Regions from separate parts of the Pseudoalteromonas sp. HL-AS2 genome, predicted to be linked through region 1. Evidence: riboswitches for the same ligand, from Rfam matches in the RefSeq annotation. Region 1 holds a riboswitch; the other holds the start of a gene.

Evidence for each region. Region 1 has a riboswitch for lysine ahead of dapA (4-hydroxy-tetrahydrodipicolinate synthase). Riboswitches for the same ligand answer to the same signal wherever they lie in the genome.
Region 2: another riboswitch for lysine. It lies ahead of lysC (lysine-sensitive aspartokinase 3); the one in region 1 lies ahead of dapA (4-hydroxy-tetrahydrodipicolinate synthase).

What each region holds. Positions count from the first base shown of each region.
Region 1 covers NZ_CP133571.1:182,266-191,877, forward strand. The annotation lists gene RB215_RS00875 (bifunctional GNAT family N-acetyltransferase/hotdog fold thioesterase) at 1-703, shown strand, start outside; gene RB215_RS00880 (phospholipase A) at 780-1,814, opposite strand; gene RB215_RS00885 (M14 family metallopeptidase) at 2,009-3,127, opposite strand; gene RB215_RS00890 (PLP-dependent decarboxylase) at 3,177-4,382, opposite strand; gene RB215_RS00895 (2,3,4,5-tetrahydropyridine-2,6-dicarboxylate N-succinyltransferase) at 4,382-5,122, opposite strand; gene dapA (4-hydroxy-tetrahydrodipicolinate synthase) at 5,138-6,022, opposite strand; lysine riboswitch at 6,175-6,372, opposite strand; gene RB215_RS00905 (DNA-3-methyladenine glycosylase I) at 6,576-7,274, shown strand; gene RB215_RS00910 (YdiU family protein) at 7,284-8,693, shown strand; gene RB215_RS00915 (OmpA family protein) at 9,079-9,612, shown strand, end outside.
Region 2 covers NZ_CP133571.1:1,325,446-1,335,057, forward strand. The annotation lists gene RB215_RS06330 (hypothetical protein) at 1-293, opposite strand, end outside; gene nhaD (sodium:proton antiporter NhaD) at 525-1,772, shown strand; lysine riboswitch at 1,905-2,077, shown strand; gene lysC (lysine-sensitive aspartokinase 3) at 2,153-3,544, shown strand; gene RB215_RS06345 (4'-phosphopantetheinyl transferase superfamily protein) at 3,521-4,264, opposite strand; gene RB215_RS06350 (sodium-dependent transporter) at 4,438-5,763, shown strand; gene RB215_RS06355 (glutathione peroxidase) at 5,817-6,311, opposite strand; gene RB215_RS06360 (NAD(P)-dependent oxidoreductase) at 6,430-7,311, shown strand; gene sbcB (exodeoxyribonuclease I) at 7,539-8,984, opposite strand; gene RB215_RS06370 (hypothetical protein) at 9,328-9,612, shown strand, end outside.

The DNA.
Region 1 (9,612 bases):
TAACCAGCAACAAGCTCAAGTTCGCTATATGGCTGTAGCTGAAGAAAGTCGTAATCAGCATATTGGTAGTCGTTTATTACATGACCTAGAAAAAATAGCATGGTCACAAGACGCTGCAGAGTTGGTGTTATTTGCACGCGAGCGCGCACTCGAATTTTATAAGCGCCATGGTTATGAAACACAAGAAAAAGCGCATTTAGCGTACGACGATGTACAACACTATAAAATGGTAAAACAAAAGCCATCAGAGCCAGGCTGGTTTCGCCACCCTAACTGGACTCAAGTGCTGCAAAACACCTGGCGGGAGTCAATTCCAATTAGTGATGCAATGGGCATTAAAGTAGAGAGCTATACCGACTGGCAGTTTACTACTAGCGCAGATTTAGATGCTAATTTAAACCTGCATAACACTATGTTTGCTGGTTCTATTTATAGCTTAGCAACCCTTACGGGTTGGGGCGCAACCTACTTAGCACTAAAAGAAGCAGGGCTTGAAGGAAATATTGTATTAGCCGATGCCAATATTAAATATTTAAAACCGCTTAGCAGTGATCCACGCGGCTGTGTTGATATACAAAGCTGTAAGGGTAAGCTCAGCGAGTTAGAAACTGAAGGTAAAGCCAGCTATTTAGTACCTGTTATTATTTATGATGGTGATAAGGTAGTGGCTGAATTTGAAGGGCAGTTTGTAGTAAAAAAATAACTGTTTAACTCTTTAAAACGCAAAAAAGCCAAGCGATGCTTGGCTTTTTAATTTGTTTAATTTAATCGCTAATTAATTAAAGTAAATCGGTAAGTAGTATACCTACGCCAATTCTTTCTATATCAGCGTTATAATCAATTAAGCTTTCGCCATAGCCATTAAAGTACTGTGCATAACCACGCACTCGGCCCCAAAGCGGAAATGACCAATCGAGCTGTAATGCACCGCGATTGTCTGAATTTAAGTTGTTACGGGTCATAAAGCTAAATTCATGTTCATTAAGGCGATACGCACCGCTAAACTCAAAGTAACCCATGTATTTGTAAATGTCAGGGTTGTCGTCGCCTCTTGGATCTAAAGGTGTTTCTTTCTCGCTTTCTGAAATACGATACCAAGGCTTAAAGTTAAATACAAAGCCATTCTTTTCCCAAATAAAGTTAGCGTAAATACGGTTCCATGAACGTGAATTTGGCTGACTATTACCGTTAGATTGATGCGAAATACCCAAAACAACAGCCATTTCGTCGCCCCAAGGAACGTGTTCTGGATCTAAATAGTTAACCCAAAAAACCTCTGGCTCGTAGTTAGTCTCACGAAAAGGTGATGAGCTTTCTTTGTTATAAAGCTGCCAATATGACTGTAGTGTAAAGGCAAAAAATATAGCTTGGTCTTCATCTGAAAAGTCATTGAATAGAGGCACTTTAATTGAAAGCTGATATTTGGCTTCTAAGTTATCGAGTGGCTCGTCATTTTTTTCGCCAGTTAGCTCGTCAAATGTTTCAAACGAGCTATTGTTCGGATGCGATACATACGAAATAGGTAAAATGTAGTTACGTTTATGTGGCGTAATAACATTACGGTTTTTTTGGCTTACTGCTTCTCGTGCTTTGCGCTTATCGATGGCGGTAAGTTGCTTATCTTCTTCAAGAGCGGAGCACTTTTTACGAAGCTGATCGAGTGTTTGCTTGCCGTCTCCACCAATTACCTCATTTAAAATACATTGTTTTACCAGCTCAATATTACTATTTTGCTCATTGCTTTTAGGTTTTTCTTCAGCAAAAATAGTAGTACTAACTAATGTTGAAAGTATGATCAAGTATCGCCAGCTCATTGTAATTCCTTTGTGAGTATTGATGGTTTAATGCGTTAATTTAATTATAACGCCTTTTTACATATGTAACGGTGAACTTTTACTGAATTTACGTATATTTAGTATAATTAGATCAAAATAAAAGCGGCCTAAGCCGCTTTTATAATGCAAATTAACTATAGTTAACTTACTCTCACGCAATGAGAAGGGAGAGCTTAAAGCTCAAATACGTTAGTAAAAAACTTATACAGTTCAGTGCCTTGATTAACGCTCGCCGAGGCAAAATGCAGTATGGCAATAGCGTCAGATTCAAGGGAAAGTGTTTGTAGTGGTTGTTCACTTAAATAACGCTCCATGCGCAGTATTTTAGCAATTGGCTCACCGGCTTTTATATGCCCGCCTAGGGGGGCAATATACTCAACCATTCCGCCCATGGGCGCGTAGTAAGCAAAGTAATCGTTTAAATGACACGCGTAGCGAGTAATGTTAGCTGGAGTGTGGGACGCATTTACAAATACGGCTTTATAATTTAAGTAACTTAAAATACTGTTTGCATCGTTTAGTGCTTCGCTCAAGTCTATTTTTTCTTGGCTGCCTAGCTCTACAGTAAAAGCTTCTACAGGTATGCTGAGCTCGCGGCCTTGTTTGCTCAGTGCTTCGCTTAAATGCCACCACGGACAAAAGTTTGCCTCATCCATCGCACCATCAAAGTCACTTGGAATAAGCAGTACGTGCTCAATATTAAAGTAGCGAGCGCTATTAGTCGCATAGGTTGGGCAGTACAAGTGCTTGCTTGAAATAGGACCTGTGTGTAAATCCAGTACTATATCAGCTTGGTGAGCGAGCTTTTGTAAGTTAAGCGCAATGCGTTTACCAGTATTGAGTAAATAAGCAGGGCCATTGAGTTTACTGTCAACTTCGTCAATAAGTGCCTGTTTGAACGCGCTTTTTAATATGGCATCGTCGTATTGCATATGGTTTTGTGCAAACTGAGTGACTAAATCAGTATTATAATGATACATCCTATTCCAATTAGTGCCGGTGATAGGGTCGAACCGACCTAGGGTAAATTCCCCCGACTTTTGATTGCAACCAATAGGGTTGGCATAGGGCACTAAAGTAATATCACCTTTAAGATTAAGGTGCTTTAATTGTTCAAGTAGTTGAAAAATCACCGCGTTACCTTGTACTTCAGCTCCGTGCATGTTGGCCTGAATATACACACTTGGCCCCGTGCCATCGCCTTTTAAACGATACACAGGAATAGTGAGTGGTAAGCCATTGGCAACTTCACCAACGACGATGTTTTCTTGACTAATTGGTGAGGCGATCATGAGTATCTCAACATTTTAATTTTATCTCAGGTACATTATCTTAGGTACATTATCTCAAGTAATAACTGGCATCTTCGGCTGTACGCAAACAGCTAAGTTTGTTTTGTTCTAAAACATATTCGCCAGCAAGTTCGTGGCATAAAAAGTACGGCATACTTTCACTAAAGCCATAGGCACCACATTGACTAAACACCAACCAGTCGTGCTCATTGAGATCACTTGGTAATGCGTGCTCGCCCAAGCAATCGAGTGCGGTACAAAGTGGCCCGTATAAGCTCATAGCTTGGGTTGGTGTGTGTGAATCTCGTAGTAATGCTGCTGGAAAGTCTTGACTGGTGACGGCTGGGCGCAATAAGTGGTTTATACCGCCACTTAAAATAACTTGTTGTTGGCCATAGTTTTGTTTGCGCTCTACTACTGGGGCTGCGTAATGTCCGCATTCACCCACGGCATAGCGGCCAAGCTCCATCCATAACTCTTCAACGCCCGCCTGTTTTTTAATTTTAGCGAGGGCAGTTATTAAGTCATCCCAATTAAGCGTTATGTCGTTTTGCGTATACGGAATACCTAAGCCGCCACCTAAATCTAAAATTTTAAGGTTTATATTTAAATCGCGGGCAAGTTGGCTAAGTGGTGCAATCATTTGTGACCACAACTCACTGAGTTTTTGCGTGCTGAGCATATTTCCCCATTGAAAAATATGCAGGCCATCAAAGCTAAGTGCGTCATAGTCGGTAATATTAAGTGCCTGCCACTCTGTACAACCGAGTCCGAATGGCGTGAGGCTATCGCCACCTAGTGGATTTTTTTCGCCCTCGGGCCAACGTAACTGTACGCGCAGTAATACCTGTAGTTGATAGTTTTGTAGCTTGGCTTGCTCATTGAGCCAGCGAACTTGATTAATACTTTCGGCAACAAAAGTACGTACGCCGCGCTCAATAAAGTGTTTAATTTGTTTTGGGCTTTTAGCTGGCCCGGTGTTGAGCACGCGATCGCTACTAACGCCTTGAGCAAGTACTTGCTCAAGCTCGCCTTTACTGGCTACGTCAAAATTAAACCCGGCGTTATCTAAGCATTGAATAATTTTAGACAGCGGATTCGCTTTAACCGCATACCAAAGTTTTACCTCGGTTTGTGCGACCAATTGTGCCAAGTGACTATTTAGCGTATCTAGGTCGTAAACAAAAAATGGGCTATCGAGTTGGCTTGATAATTCATTAATTGCCGTTTTAACGCCCGTGCTCAAAAAGCTCATTAACGTAAAACCTCTTCAAGTAGTAATGATGCATCACTTTGCTCATCGCGATACTTAACAATTAACGCGCACGACATGCTTAAACCTTGTGCACGCGCCCATTCGTTTGAAGCAGGGCGAGAGCCTGGTATTACAATAGCGTACTCAGGAATTGGCTCGCTTTTGTCTAGTTGGCGCTCGTTTACACAGTCGTAAACCGGAATTGTGGCCGATAAACGCACACCAGGGGCAAGTACTGCGCCTTTTTTAATTACTACGCCTTCAACAATTACGCAGCCTGCGCCAATAAATGCATCATCTTCAACTACCACTGGGCTGGCACCAATTGGCTCTAACACACCGCCAAGTTGCACGGCTGCGCTAAGGTGTACATTTTTACCTACTTGCGCGCACGAGCCAACTAAAGCGTGACTATCTACCATAGTGCCTTCGTCAATGTATGCGCCAATATTTACATACGCTGGTGGCATAATAATAGTGCCTTTAGCTACATAAGCACCACGGCGAACGCTTGAGCCACCCGGGACCATACGTACGCCATCGGTGGCACTAAACTGTTGTGGCGCTAAGTTATGTTTATCAACAAAGCCACCGACAAATTCGGTGTTTGTACCATTTTTAAAGGCTTCTAAAATACCTTGTTTTACTGCAACGTTAGCCTGCCATTGGCCGCTTTCGTTTTGTGATGCTGCGCGTACTGCGCCCGACTCTAAATTATTTAATAGTTCTAACCAGCTCATTATAAAAACCTATGTTTAATGCCAAGATAAAATGGTGTTGTTTGCTTGTTCAATGCACGTTGTTTGCGTTAATTCGAGGTGAGTTAACGGTGGGCGTAAATACGAACTCGTTAATCGCCCTTGTAAATGCATGAGTACTTTAACGGGAATGGGGTTTGCTACAGTGAACAAGCTACTGATTGCGCTTGACCACTGAGTAAATAAATTAGGGTATTGGCCACTTAGGCTACGCTGTACAAATTCGTGAGTTTGTAGCGGCCAAGCATTAGCTGCTACCGATACCAGCCCTTTAGCGCCGGCTTGGGCAAAGTAGGGCATAAGCGCATCGTCGCCGCTAAAAATAGCTAAGTTAGGAGCCGCTTGACGGTAAGCTTCAAATTGCGCAATGTTGCCACTGGCTTCTTTAAGTGCCCATAGGTTTTTATGTTGTTGTAGGTTTTGAATGGTTGCCACTGGAATATCGACAGCGCTTCGCCCTGGTACGTTATAAAGCATACAAGGGTGTTTACTTATATTTAAAAGGCTTTCAAACCAATGGGTTTGCCCAATTACACCGGGCTTTGCATAAAGCGGCGAGCCAAGTAAAAAGCTATGAATAGGCAAGTGGTTACAGTATTCAACCCAGGCTAATTGCTGTTTGAGGTTCATACCACCTACAGCCACCATTAAGGGTACATTAGGCGATAATTGGCACACGTGCTCAACAATGGCTTGTTGCTCTTTAAGTGTTAAGGCTAAGCCTTCACCTGTGCTGCCTAGTAATAAAATAGCATTATTGGCAGCGGCTTGCTCAGCAACCAAAGTGGTTAAGGTGCCATAGTCGATTGTACCGTTTTGATTAAACGGAGTAACGAGCGCCGTCCAGACTGAGTAGTCATCTAAATTAAAGTTTTTGATCATCTCTCGCGAACTTATAGAATGTTCGGTGAGTTAAGAAGCTATATAGGAAAGAGCCGCATTAACATCGTTCGAACAAATACCCACGTGTAGGGTATGTTATAATTCGAAGAGCGAATGGGCTTAAATAATAGGGCGCACGGCCTTATTATACTAAGACCAGAAGCTCTCCACCAAACTAATAAGCTACGTTTAAATAGCTATTGGTGACAGTCGCTAGGATTCAACCTAGTCGCCCGAAACAACAATGACACAAATATTGTTGTTTCTCGGCGTTGATTCCCCTTACGTATGCTCAATGGAGTTTGTGCTCCTAACATACGCTACCTGAATAACGCACCTCTTCCAGCCCTTTATATTTGTACTGCTAGCAATACAAATATAATTAAATAGGGTAAGTGCGATGATTAAATCATTTTAGCCATCTGGGTGTCAAGCAGCTAAGTGCAGATAGTGTCATCGATTTTGGTAACGGTTACGTATAAGGACGATTTCCCTTAAACTAGGGGGTAATCGCGGCGCGAAATTTGTAACTGCAAAATAAGGTTTCAAGCAGATGGAAAAATTTAATGATATTTATCAGCGAGCAGTAGAGCGAAAAGGCTCAACACAAATGCTACAGCAATTACTCGCTAAACCTGCATCTAAGCAACAATTAGCAGCTTTAAGTGATGATGATTGGCTGGAAGAGTTTACGCGCAAGGTTTTTCAAAGTGGTTTTTACTGGTCGGTTATTAACAGCAAGTGGGCAGGCTTTAGAGAGGTTTTTTGGCAGTTTAGCGTTGAAAAATTATTAATGATGCCACCCGATATGTTGGAGCAAAAAGCCAGCGACGAGCGCATTGTTCGTAATTATAAAAAAGTAAAAACGATCCCCGAAAATGCGTTCATGATCCATGAGGTTACCCAGCAACATGGTAGCTTTAGTCAGTTTATTGCAGACTGGCCAAGTGAAGATATTATTGGTTTGTGGGCGTACTTAAAAAAACACGGTGCACGCTTGGGTGGAAATACCGGCCCTTATACTTTGCGTGCATTGGGTAAAGACACCTTTTTATTATCGCGGGATGTTGAGAGTTATTTGCGCGCGCATAAAATTATTGATGGTGGCTTACAAACTAAAAAGTCGTTAACTGCAGCGCAAGCGTTCTTTAATGAATTACAACAACAAAGCGGTTTGAGCATGCAAGAGCTAAGCTTAATTATAGCCTACAGTGTAGGCGATAATCGTGTAGGTATAAGCCAACAACAGTAGAGGGTAGTTATGAATTTAATGCCAAGGTACAGACAAGTAGCCGACAATTTTGCAATTGAAGATCGCCCATCTAAGGTGGCCGCCCCACAGCTATTACTTTGGAATGATAGCTTAGCTAAAGCGTTTAATATTAATGTAGTTCCTGAGTTACGGGCCAGTACTTTTAGCGGCAACGAACAGCAAGCAATTGCAGCGGTTGCACTGGGATACTCAGGGCATCAATTTGGACATTTTTCACCACGTTTAGGCGACGGGCGTGCTCATTTGCTAGGTGCAGTAGAGGATGCGCAAAACCAGTTGTGGGACATTCAATTAAAAGGCTCTGGTGCCACTCCTTACTCTCGTGGTGGCGATGGCCGCTGTGCACTTGGCCCAGCAATTCGTGAATATATAATGAGCGAAGCAATGCAAGCGTTAGGTATAAAAACTACGCGCTGCTTAGCAGTGGTTGGTAGTGGCGAAACCGTGTACAGAAACCCACCCCAACCTGGCGCTATTGTAACGCGCTTAGCCAGTAGCCATATTCGTGTTGGCTCGTTTCAGTATTTAGCAACGCAAGGCGACGTTGAAGGGCTTAAAAACCTTGCCGACTTAGCTATTGAGCGTCATTACCCAAAAATTCAAGCAACAGGACCTGAGCGCTATTTAGCATTTTTAGCTGCAGTGATTAAAAACCAAGTTGAGCTGGTGGTTAGTTGGATGCGAGTAGGCTTTATACATGGGGTAATGAATACCGATAATACGCTGGTTAGCGGCGAAACTATCGACTATGGCCCATGTGCCATGATGAACAGCTTCGATTTTGATACCGTGTTTAGCTCTATTGATAAGCAAGGGCGTTATGCATTTGGTAATCAACCTAATATTGCTAACTGGAACTGCGCCCGCTTAGCTGAGAGTTTAATACCGCTTGTAAATGATGACGACGAACAAGCTGTGGCGTTAATGACCCCAATAATAGATGGTTTTGCTGAGCAATTTAATGTTGAATTTAGTGCAATGTGGGCAACAAAACTGGGCTTAGCTGGCACAGATACAGCCGATAAAGAGTTAATTGCAGAGCTATTACAGTTATTAAAAGAGCACCAACTCGACTATACCAACACGTTTGATGCACTAACCGAGTCTTTAACAGGTGGAATGAGCATACCAGAGGTATTAGTTCAGTGGGCCGGTAAGTGGCAAAAACGTACCGATGATCGCAGCTATACCGTAATGCGGGCAGCTAATCCGCGAGTTATTCCTCGTAACCATGTGATCGAAAAAATACTTAGTGAGTATAATAAGACTGGCTCAAGTGAATTATTGCATGAGTTTATGCAGGTTATGCACACACCTTATGAAAATACAGACAAATTGGCAAAATTTCAGGATGCACCTAGCAGCGATAAAGAGTATTATACTTTTTGTGGTACTTAATCACTAGATGTAAATTTAAGTTGCTGATTATAAAAGGTCATTTAGCGGCCGTAGCGCTGCTTTATTATTGAGCACAATAAACTGAGCTGATATTATTGATATGCATTTAAAGCTAGGAGCTTGGAGCTCAATATAAACTCAGCTAGTGAAGTCGGTATGGTTATTTAATAAATTTAGATACCAGCGATAGTATTTATTATCTAGGGGTTGGGTAAAGTAATTAATATGTCCTAAACTTACTGATACTTGTATATAGAGTGTTGAAAACGAATTAATTTATCTTTTGTTAAGTATTGATTAATAAAGGATCAGGTAATATTAATAAAACTGGTTGAGCTAGAACGAATTAGCTATATTTTTTAATTGTTAAAATGGGAAGAAAACAATGAAATTAAAATCACTTACAATCGCAATCGCGTTAGCTGCAACTAGCGCATCAGCATTTGCAGCAGAAAAAACTGAAGGTTTTTACATTGGTGTGTTCGGTGACTATTACGATGCATCTTGGAAAAACTTAAACATGCACCAAAACTTGGAAGTTAATGAATCTGCAAGTTGGGGTGCTGAAGTTGGCTACCGTTTCAGTGATTACTGGAGTGCACGTCTTGAGTATGCAGATATGGACTTTAATGCATTTCTTAAAAATCCGATTCCTAATGGTAATCGTAACGACGTAGACGGCGAGCGTTTTGGTGTTGATGCACTTTACCACTTTGGTGGCGGTCCTTTCTATGGTTTATTTGGTATTAAAGAAGTAAAAGTAGCAACAGATAATACTTTCTTAAACGCAGGTGTTGGTTACCAGCACTTCATTACAGACGGCTTATTTGTTAACGCAGAAACATCTGTTTATCAAGGTCTTGACCGTGGTTATACCGATGTGAACGCTAAACTAGGTATTAACTACTTATTTGGTCAA
Region 2 (9,612 bases), 1.1 Mb from region 1:
ATTTCTTGTGCTAAACCTAAATGTTCTTCTTGCAGTAAAAATGTAGCAAAGTCGGCAATGGCACGGTTTATTTCAAGCTGCGAAGATTTCGCTAAAGGAATTATAATATCTTGATTTAACAAGCGATTGGTTTCTTTATAAATACGCTCGTTATGCCATGTAGGTTGTTTTTGTTTAATGGCATTTTGCAAATCTTTAATACTAAAGTCGGCCATTTTAAAACGTTTAAATAATAGCTCTAGCACCCCCCAATGTTCGCTAAGGGTATTTAATAGCTTTTTAGCTGGGATCATAAGGCGTTTATACATCCTAGTATGTTGTTAAATAAGTAGCTAAATAAGCTAGTTATTCGTAATTTTAATAGCGCTGATAGCTATATGGTATTCGTTTTTACAACGATTTAATAATAGTTTTTACCAGGTCATAGTGATAACATCCGCACCGAAAATAGGCACACGAAATGTGCGGCTCTATTTTCTTCATAGGTTCAATTTTTACATTATTCCAAAGGTTGTTCAATTATCATGGTTTCCTCTATTATCCTGACTTTAATAGCGATTGCATTTTTGCTGATCGTTATTGAGGATATAATCCACGTAAACAAAGCTAAAACGACACTTTTTTTTGGTACGCTCTGCTGGATTATCTCTTTTATCTTCCCTATTAATGGGCAAAGCCCTGATACGATTCAATCACTCCTTAATCATAATATTTTAGAAATTGCCTCCTTATGGTTGTTTTTAATGGCGGCAATGACCTTTGTTGCCTATTTAAACTCAAAAGGGTTTATCGAAAATATTGTTAACCGGATTATGCCAAAACGAATTAGCGAACGTAAGTTAATGTTTTTGGTTGGTGTTTTTGCATTTATATTCTCTTCTATTTCCGATAACGTAACCGCTACGCTTATATCTTTAGCGGTGGTTTTATCATTAAAACTTGAAGCCAAAAAGCTAATTAGATACGCCACGCTGATTATCTTTGCGGTTAACTCCGGTGGTGTGTCGTTAATTACCGGCGATGTAACCACGTTAATGATATTTTTAGATGGCAAAGTAACTATTAGCAATTTGTTATTGTTAATTGGGCCAGCATTTGTAAGTGTGATGCTGTTAGCCGCACTGTTGTCAATTGGCTTAAATGGCCAGCTCGACTTTACTAAAACGAAGCAAAAACGCATTGAAAAAACCGATATTACAATTGCAGTTATCTTCTTATCTACGGTTATTGCTACCTTAACACTGAGTGTTTTATACAGTGTACCGCCATTGCTTACCTTTTTGTTTGGTTTGTCTATGATGTTTTTAGTAGCGCAATTTTTAATGCGCAAAAAAGACATAAACAAAGACATGATAGATTTCATTCGTGAAATAGAATACGACACCTTGTTGTTTTTTGTAGGTGTATTATTACTGGTAGGAGCGCTAAAAGAAGTTGGTATGTTAAGCCACTTTAGCGACCTGTACACAATAATGGCACCTGAATACGCAAACTATTTAATGGGTATATTGTCGGCAGGCGTTGATAACGTACCACTTACAGCCGCGTTATTAAAAGCAGATATAGTAATGACACAACAGCATTGGCTGTCGTTTACTTATGCCACAGGCGTAGGGGGCTCTATGTTAATTATAGGCTCAGCGGCGGGTATTATTGCCATGAGTAAAGTTAAAGAACTGACCTTTATGAACTACTTACGTTTGTCGTTTTATTTATTAATTTGTTACACCGTAGGCTATACCGGCTCGTATTTTATGGCTGGTTTTGTTTAATATTAGTTATTAAAGTGCTTGACAGCTAGATGTCTAAACGATAACTTTCAAAGCCCCAGTAAAGTATTGAGCTTTTCAATATATTGCTGGGGTTTTGTTTTATTAGTGATTGCTGAAATAGCCATTAATACAACATTCAGAAGAGGTGCGATACTTAGGTATTTAATGTGAGGTGACGAACGCCGTTGAGCATTAAAGAGGGAAGTACTCGCCGAGAAAAATAACACGTCGTCGTCGTTATTTTTCGGTTTATGGGGCTGAATCCTCAAAACTGTCACCAATATAGGTGGAGAGCTTCTGGCAGTGAATTTTCTTACCTTATATTTGCTGCCAAGTTCTTCTTGTTTTATTACGGTTTGGATGCCGTGAAAGGAGACGAAATGACAACCCAATCAGTGCCACATGTAGTATTAGGCAACAAATCAAATTATACCGTTGCTAAATTTGGCGGCACCAGCGTAGCTAACTTTGCAGCTATGGATCACAGTAGTAAAATAATAGTAGCAGATAAAAGCGTGCGTATTGTTGCACTAAGCGCCAGCGCAGGAGTCACTAATCATTTAGTTGAGCTGTGCAATAGCAGCCTTAGCGAAGATGAGCGCCAAGCGCATATTAACGGTGTGCTAGCGATTCAGCAGGCTATTTTAGCTGAATTGAGTTTAGATACCGATTTAGAGCAGGGCTTTGCCCAGACGTTAGCGGCATTTGAAAAACTAGCCAGCCAAACGTTACAAACAAAAGCGCTACATGACGAGCTATTAAGTTTTGGCGAGCGATTATCAACTTATTTATTTACCCAAGTGCTGCGCTCAAAAGGTTTAAATGCAATACGCTTTGACGTGCGTCAAGTGCTTAAAACCGACAGTCAATTTGGCAAAGCAACCCCTAATGTTGCAGCTACTGCACAAGCGGCAAGCGCATTACTTGTTCCGCTGTTAGACGATCAAGTAATTGTTACACAGGGCTTTATTGGCAGCGACGAACACGGCCAAACGACCACTTTAGGGCGCGGTGGATCAGACTACAGCGCGGCATTACTGGCCGAGGCTATTCATGCTAAAAGTGTACATATTTGGACTGATGTAGTGGGTATTTTTAGTACCGACCCGCGTTTATGTGTAAAAGCCACGCCAATTGCACGCCTCAGCTTTGACGAAGCCGCCGAAATGGCTACCTTTGGTGCAAAAGTATTGCATCCGGCAACTATTTTACCCGCCAGCCGCAGCCATATTAATGTGTTTGTAGGGTCGAGCCGTGAACCTGAGCGTGGTGGTACTTGGATTGAGCGTGAAAAGTCGCAACTGCCAGGAATCCGCGCAGTAACACAACGCAAAAACCAAATATTACTTACTCTTAAAAGCCCAGAAATGCTATTAGCTAGTGGCTTTTTAGCACGAGTATTTACTATTTTAAGTGAGTTTAATATTTCGGTAGATTTAGTGACCACCTCTGAAATTAGCGTAGCAATAACGCTTGATAACGCGCCTAATGCATCGCGCCCAGAGCTTGATCAGGGGTGTTTAGATAAACTTGCTGAGTTTTGCCATGTATCGGTAGAAAATAACTTAACTTTAGTGGCGCTTATTGGCTCAGAAATACAGTTACGCCAGCATGAAATGAACTTAATGCAGGTATTAAGTGACTTTAATATACGGCTAATTTGCCACGGTGCAAGTAAGCATAACTTGTGCTTTTTGGTCGAGCAAGGCGAATCCGACAACGTAGTGCAAGCTATTCATAGCCGACTATTAGAGAGCGATTGCGCGGCCTAATACAGCTAAATTAATAAGAGAGCACTGCCAGTCAGTGCTTTTTTCACTCACTACACTTATATCAAACTTACCCATCACAGCACTGCTGGCATTAAGCTGTGAGCAAGTTAACTCAGTAAACACATTAGGGCTTAGCAACTTGGCAATAGGGCGGCTAGTGGCTTTAGCGAGCGCTTCTTTTAAGGTCCAAATTCTAAAAAAGTGTTTAGCTTGATCCTCTGCATTAGCAGGCTTGGTGATCAGCGCAATTTCATCGGTATGATAAAAATGCTTTGCGAGCTTTTCAAATGGGCGCTTTGTGCTTATTTTTTCAATATCGAAACCAAACTGGGCTTTTGTAGGGTTAAGTGCAGCGCCAACAAAACCATTAGAATGCGATATACAGGTATTAATAACGGTGTGGCTGTTATTAATGTGTAGCGCTAATTTACTTGTTTGTAGGTTAAACTCTGAACTTATATTACACGGCTTAATGCCCGCCATATTAGGGTGCGAGGTTATAACTAAATACTTAAGTAATAATCGCGTGGCTAAATATTCTTGCTTGGCCGATACACTTTTACGGCGGTTTATTATTTGCAGCTCAAAAGGGCTTAAATAATCAGGCAAATTATATTGGCTTATATCGAGCGTTTTAGCGTCAAACAATAAAATAGGGCTTTTATTGTTACTAAAAGGCTGATTAATTTGCAGGGTGTTTTTAAAGTAAAGTGAACTCATAAACGCTCAAAATAATAATAAATTTAATACCGATTACCTGCTTGTATGCATAAGCTGAACATATAGTGAGCGGTTGTTAGTTGTTGTGCGCGCTAGGTACATTTTTATTACTAAGGCGCGATGAAATATGGTTTAATTCACAACAGCTAAAATAATAACAGATTTGTAGGTGTATGACACAAGTGCGTGATGGTTTTCAAAGTCGACTTGGTTTTGTATTGGCCGCCGCTGGCGCAGCGGTAGGTTTAGGTAATATATGGGGTTTTCCTACGCAGGCTGCTAATCATGGTGGCGGTGCTTTTTTACTGGTTTACTTTATTGTTATATTTTTACTTGCTTTGCCGGCTTTATATACCGAGCTGTATTTAGGGTATTACGCCCAAGCTAATCCGGTAAAAGCACTTAGGCAAGCATGGCAAAATAAAGCCCCTAAAGTAGGCGCGGCTGCAGGTTATATTGGCCTTGGCGGCGCTATTGTAATGCTTAGCTTTTATTCAATAGTGGCGGGGTGGATGCTGTCGTATGCTATTGAACCCGTAACTACATTTTTAGGCTTTAGCGGCGCTAGCGAATTTTTACACAGCGACTCTGCGCTGCGTAATTTTGTGTTTACCCCACTTATGCTTATTTTAACCGCGAGTATTATTTTAAAAGGGGTTAAATCGGGTATTGAAACCTGGTCACGGCGTTTAATGCCGGTGCTACTAGTATTGCTAATTGGTTTAATTATTTATATTGCAACGCTAGATGGTGCAAGTGATGGCTTTGCAGCGTATTTAATACCTGATTTTAGCCAAATACTCGACCCTAACTTAATTATTGCAGCTATGGGGCAAGCCTTTTTCTCCTTATCGCTAGGTGTGGGCTGTATGATGATTTACGGCTCGTATTTAAAACCCGGTGCTAACTTACCAAAACTGACTGCCAGCGTAGCACTACTCGATACCAGTGTGGCCTTTTTAGCTGGTTTACTTATTGTGCCTGCTATTTATGTGGCGCAGCACAACGGCGTAGAAGTGTTTAGTAACGGTAAATTAATTGGCGAAGGGCAGCTTATTTTTGCCATTTTACCAGCGTTATTCAGCACCATGGGCGATATTGGCTTATTGGTTGGTTTATTGTTTTTTGTATTAATGTCGATAGCCTCGGTTACTTCTACTATATCAACCACCGAAATTCCGGTGGCGTTTTTAGTCGAAAACCACGGCGTTGATCGCACTAAAGCTACGTGGCTGGTTAGTGGCGTAGTGCTAGTGTTTGCCAGCTTAATAATACTTAATTTTGATTGGTTATTTGGCTTGGTTATTATGGTATTTACCCAGTACCAATTACCGTTAATGGGGCTGTTTTACTTTGTTACAGTGGGCTGGTTATGGCAGCGCGGTAACAAATTACACCAAGCAACTAGCGGCGCGCATTACTGGTTTGCTCAGTACATACGTTTTGTTTGCCCAATATTAATGACCTTGGTATTTGCCAATGTGGCATTTAGTAGTTAAGCATTACGGCACGTTATAAATAAAACGGGAGCTTTTGCTCTCGTTTTGCTTTGTTATTTAGCTGTTAGCAATAACTGATTTTCAATTGCCTGCTTTAATGTTTCTGGCTTGGTGCGCGGCGCATAACGAGAAACAAGTTGGCCTTGCGAATTAATTAAAAATTTAGTGAAGTTCCACTTTATTACTCGTCCTTGCGAAATACCTCTGGTGTGCAGTTTTAAGTAATTAAACAAGGGGTGAGCTTCTGGGCCGTTTACCATTACTTTGGCAAATATTTCAAATGTGGTATTAAATTGCGCTTGATAAAAGCTGTTAATGGCTAAATTATCAAGCGGCTCCTTTTGGCCAAATTGATTGCACGGAAACGCTAAAATGGTAAATCCACTGTTTTTATACTGCTGATACAGCTTTTCTAAAGCGGTTAACTGCGCCGACAAATGACATTCACTGGCAATATTTACAATAAGTAGCGTTTTGCCTTTTAACTGCTTAAAAGAAAAAAGCGCCTTGTTACAGCATTCTGCATTAAATTGATAAATACTATCCATAGATCACCTACTTAAATTCCTATTAAATAAACTTTATAAAGACTTCATTCGCTTTTTTATCAACCGATTGACATAATCAGGCATGGTTTTTAAGTTATCAGTTTAATAGGTCATTTTTATGTCAATGAAAGTAGCATTTATAGGTTTAGGCGTAATGGGTTACCCAATGGCGGGGCATTTAGCAAAAGCAGGGCACAGTGTGTGCGTTTATAACCGTACTCAAGCTAAAGCTCAAAAGTGGGCTAACGAATTTAGCGGCAGCTTTGCAGCTACTCCACGCGAAGCTGTAAACGATGCCGACATTGTATTTATGTGTGTGGGTAACGACGACGATTTACGCTCGGTAGTATATGGCGAAAATGGGGTGTTAGCCGGTATTAAAGCGGGCAGTATTTTGGTCGATCATACTACTACTTCAGCAACTGTGGCACGCGAAGTGGCAGCAAAAGCAGCGTTATTAAAAGTCGACTTTATTGACGCGCCAGTATCGGGTGGCCAAGCTGGCGCCGAAAATGGCGTGCTTACAGTAATGGCTGGTGGCAGCGAAGCTGTATTTGCCAAAGTGCAGCCTGTTATGACGGCATTTAGTCGTTTTAGCCAATTGTTAGGTGGCGTAGGCTCAGGGCAATTATGTAAAATGGTTAATCAAATTTGTATTGCGGGTGCAGTACAGGGCTTAGCCGAAGGCTTACATTTTGCAAAGCAAGCAGGGCTTGATGGTGAAAAAGTAATAGAAACTATTTCTAAAGGCGCAGCCGGTTCGTGGCAAATGGAAAACCGTTACAAAACCATGTGGGCAGGGGAATACGACTTTGGTTTTGCAGTTGATTGGATGCGTAAAGACTTAGGCATAGCGCTTAATGAGGCTAAAAATAACGGCGCAACGCTAGCAATGACAGCCACAGTAGATGGGTACTACGCCGACGTGCAAGCATTAGGCGGTGGCCGCTACGATACATCAAGCTTACTTGCACGCATTGAAGCACAGCATAAAAAATAACGTTTACCTTGAGTATGTCGTTGTAGACGCCAAGCTTGCGTGCAAAGCCCGTAAAGTGATTTATTCACCAAGAGGTTTAGAGGCGCTGCGCTTTTAGAGAAAGTGATAGATCTAAAAAGATCATTGTTGGTTTTATGTCTTCTCATTTACTTAAAACAAAAAACGCGACGCTTTAGTTATAAAGCGTCGCGTTTTTGTATGCCTTGTACCAATAAACTTAAAGCAAGCTACATGCTTTGTGCGTAGTTATATAAGGCTTTTAAAATGGTTAGGTTTTTTTCACTGTCGTCGTGCTCATGGGCTAAATTCTCAAGTGTGATCATAAAGTCTTGAGCGTTAATTGAGGGTTGATCTTCCCCGTGCATTAACTTGTTTTGACAATACTGACGCCATTGATCCAGCTCTTGCTGGTTAAGCGTTTGCGGCCAGTTGCGAGCGCGGTATCTAAACAATAAAGTATTAAACTTTTTATCTTCAAAATCGAGTTTTAAATCGGCTAAGTCTTCGGGTTTTGCATCGCGAATAATCGCAAATTTAGCTTTATCAGCATGGCTAGTAAACCCATCGTAAAGTAAATAGTCAACGTTAGTTGTGGCGCTGTAATCGCCTTGTTCGTTAAACACCTCAGTTACTTTATCGCGCAACTCGCTATTGGCTTTTAACACCGCCAAGTTTTTTAAACATTGCTCGCGGTCAATGCCTAAACGCGCTGCATTTTCAGGTAATAACGTTTTAGCAGGTGCTAAAATAGGGCACTTGTTTAAATGCACTAGTTTTAACCCTACGGGTAATTCGTCTTCAGCTAAATCAATACGCTTGGTATATAAACGTTTACGTAATTGCTCAACACTTAAATCAATAAGTACTTGTGGGCTTTGAGTTAAATCAAAACAAATTACGGCATTTTTATTTACCGGATGGAAGCTCATAGGTGCAACCCAGCTAGTACAGCCTTGCGTTGCTGGAATGCGTGAGCTGGTATGTACGAGTGGGGTCATGTTAAATACATCAACCAACTCAGCTAAGGCTTTTTTACCACGTAAACTAAAAAAGAAGTTATACAGCTTTGGCTGCTTGTCTTTTATTAGTTTAGCCAGTGCAATAGTAGCGGTTACATCGCTTAGTGCATCGTGCGCCGCAGCGTGTTCAATACCGTTGGCAACGGTTAAATGCTCTAACTTAAAGCTTGGGCTACCGTCTTCTTTTAACGGCCATTCAATGCCCTCTGGGCGCAGTGCATAACAAGCACGCACTAAATCAATAATGTCCCAGCGACTATTGTTGTTTTTATATTCGCGCTCGTACGGGTCGTAAAAGTTACGATAAAAGCTATAACGGCTTACTTCGTCATCAAAGCGAATACTGTTATAACCGGCAACACAGGTATTTGGCACACTAAATTGTGCATGAATTTTTGCTATAAATTCAGCCTCAACCAAGCCTTTTTTCATCGCCACTTGTGGCGTAATGCCGGTAATTAAACACGCCTCAGGATGCGGCAAGTAATCCGCCTGCGGTTTACAGTATTCAATAAGCGGCTCACCAATAATATTCAAATCAAGATCGGTACGAACACCCGCAAACTGGCTCGGCTTATCCTTTTGCGGACTAGCCCCCCAAGTCTCGTAGTCGTGCCAATAGATTGTTGCTTGATTTTGCTCTTGATATGCCATGCGTAAAACCTTGAGTAGTTAACTTTAAAGCGCCAAAAATAGCGCCAAGTTACTAAAATTATGAATTATTTAGATTATGGCATATGGGCGGGGGAGTTTATAGTTTTGGGTGAAAAATGATGTGCTTGCTTTTTAAGTATAAGTGAAGCAAAAAGTAAGTAGAGGGGCTACGACAACTAGATAAATTATATGAGAGTAAATTAATGAATCATCACTAGACTAAAGTCTATAGGTTAGTTTAATTCACCTATCGAGTTTATTTTAATCGTTTGTCGATTTTGTGTTAATTCTCTAAAGTTCAGTTGTCGGCAACAAGCACGACTTAACTAATAGGACTATGACCATGAAATTAACACTTATCAAAACTATCGCTCTTAGCTCACTACTTACATGTTCAGCTGCTGCAATGGCTGAGCAAAGTGATTACAAATTAATGGTTATTGAAACCGCAACTGCACCACAGCAATTAGAACAGTCGTTTAACAGCTGTGCGCTTAACGTTAAGTCAAAAAATTACGCTGAAGCTGAAGCCGTATGTACACAAGCAATAGCACTATTAAATAATGCACAAGGCTCTAAATTTAAACTACGCCAGCTTACATCGTACGCGTTAAGTAACCGTGGTGTT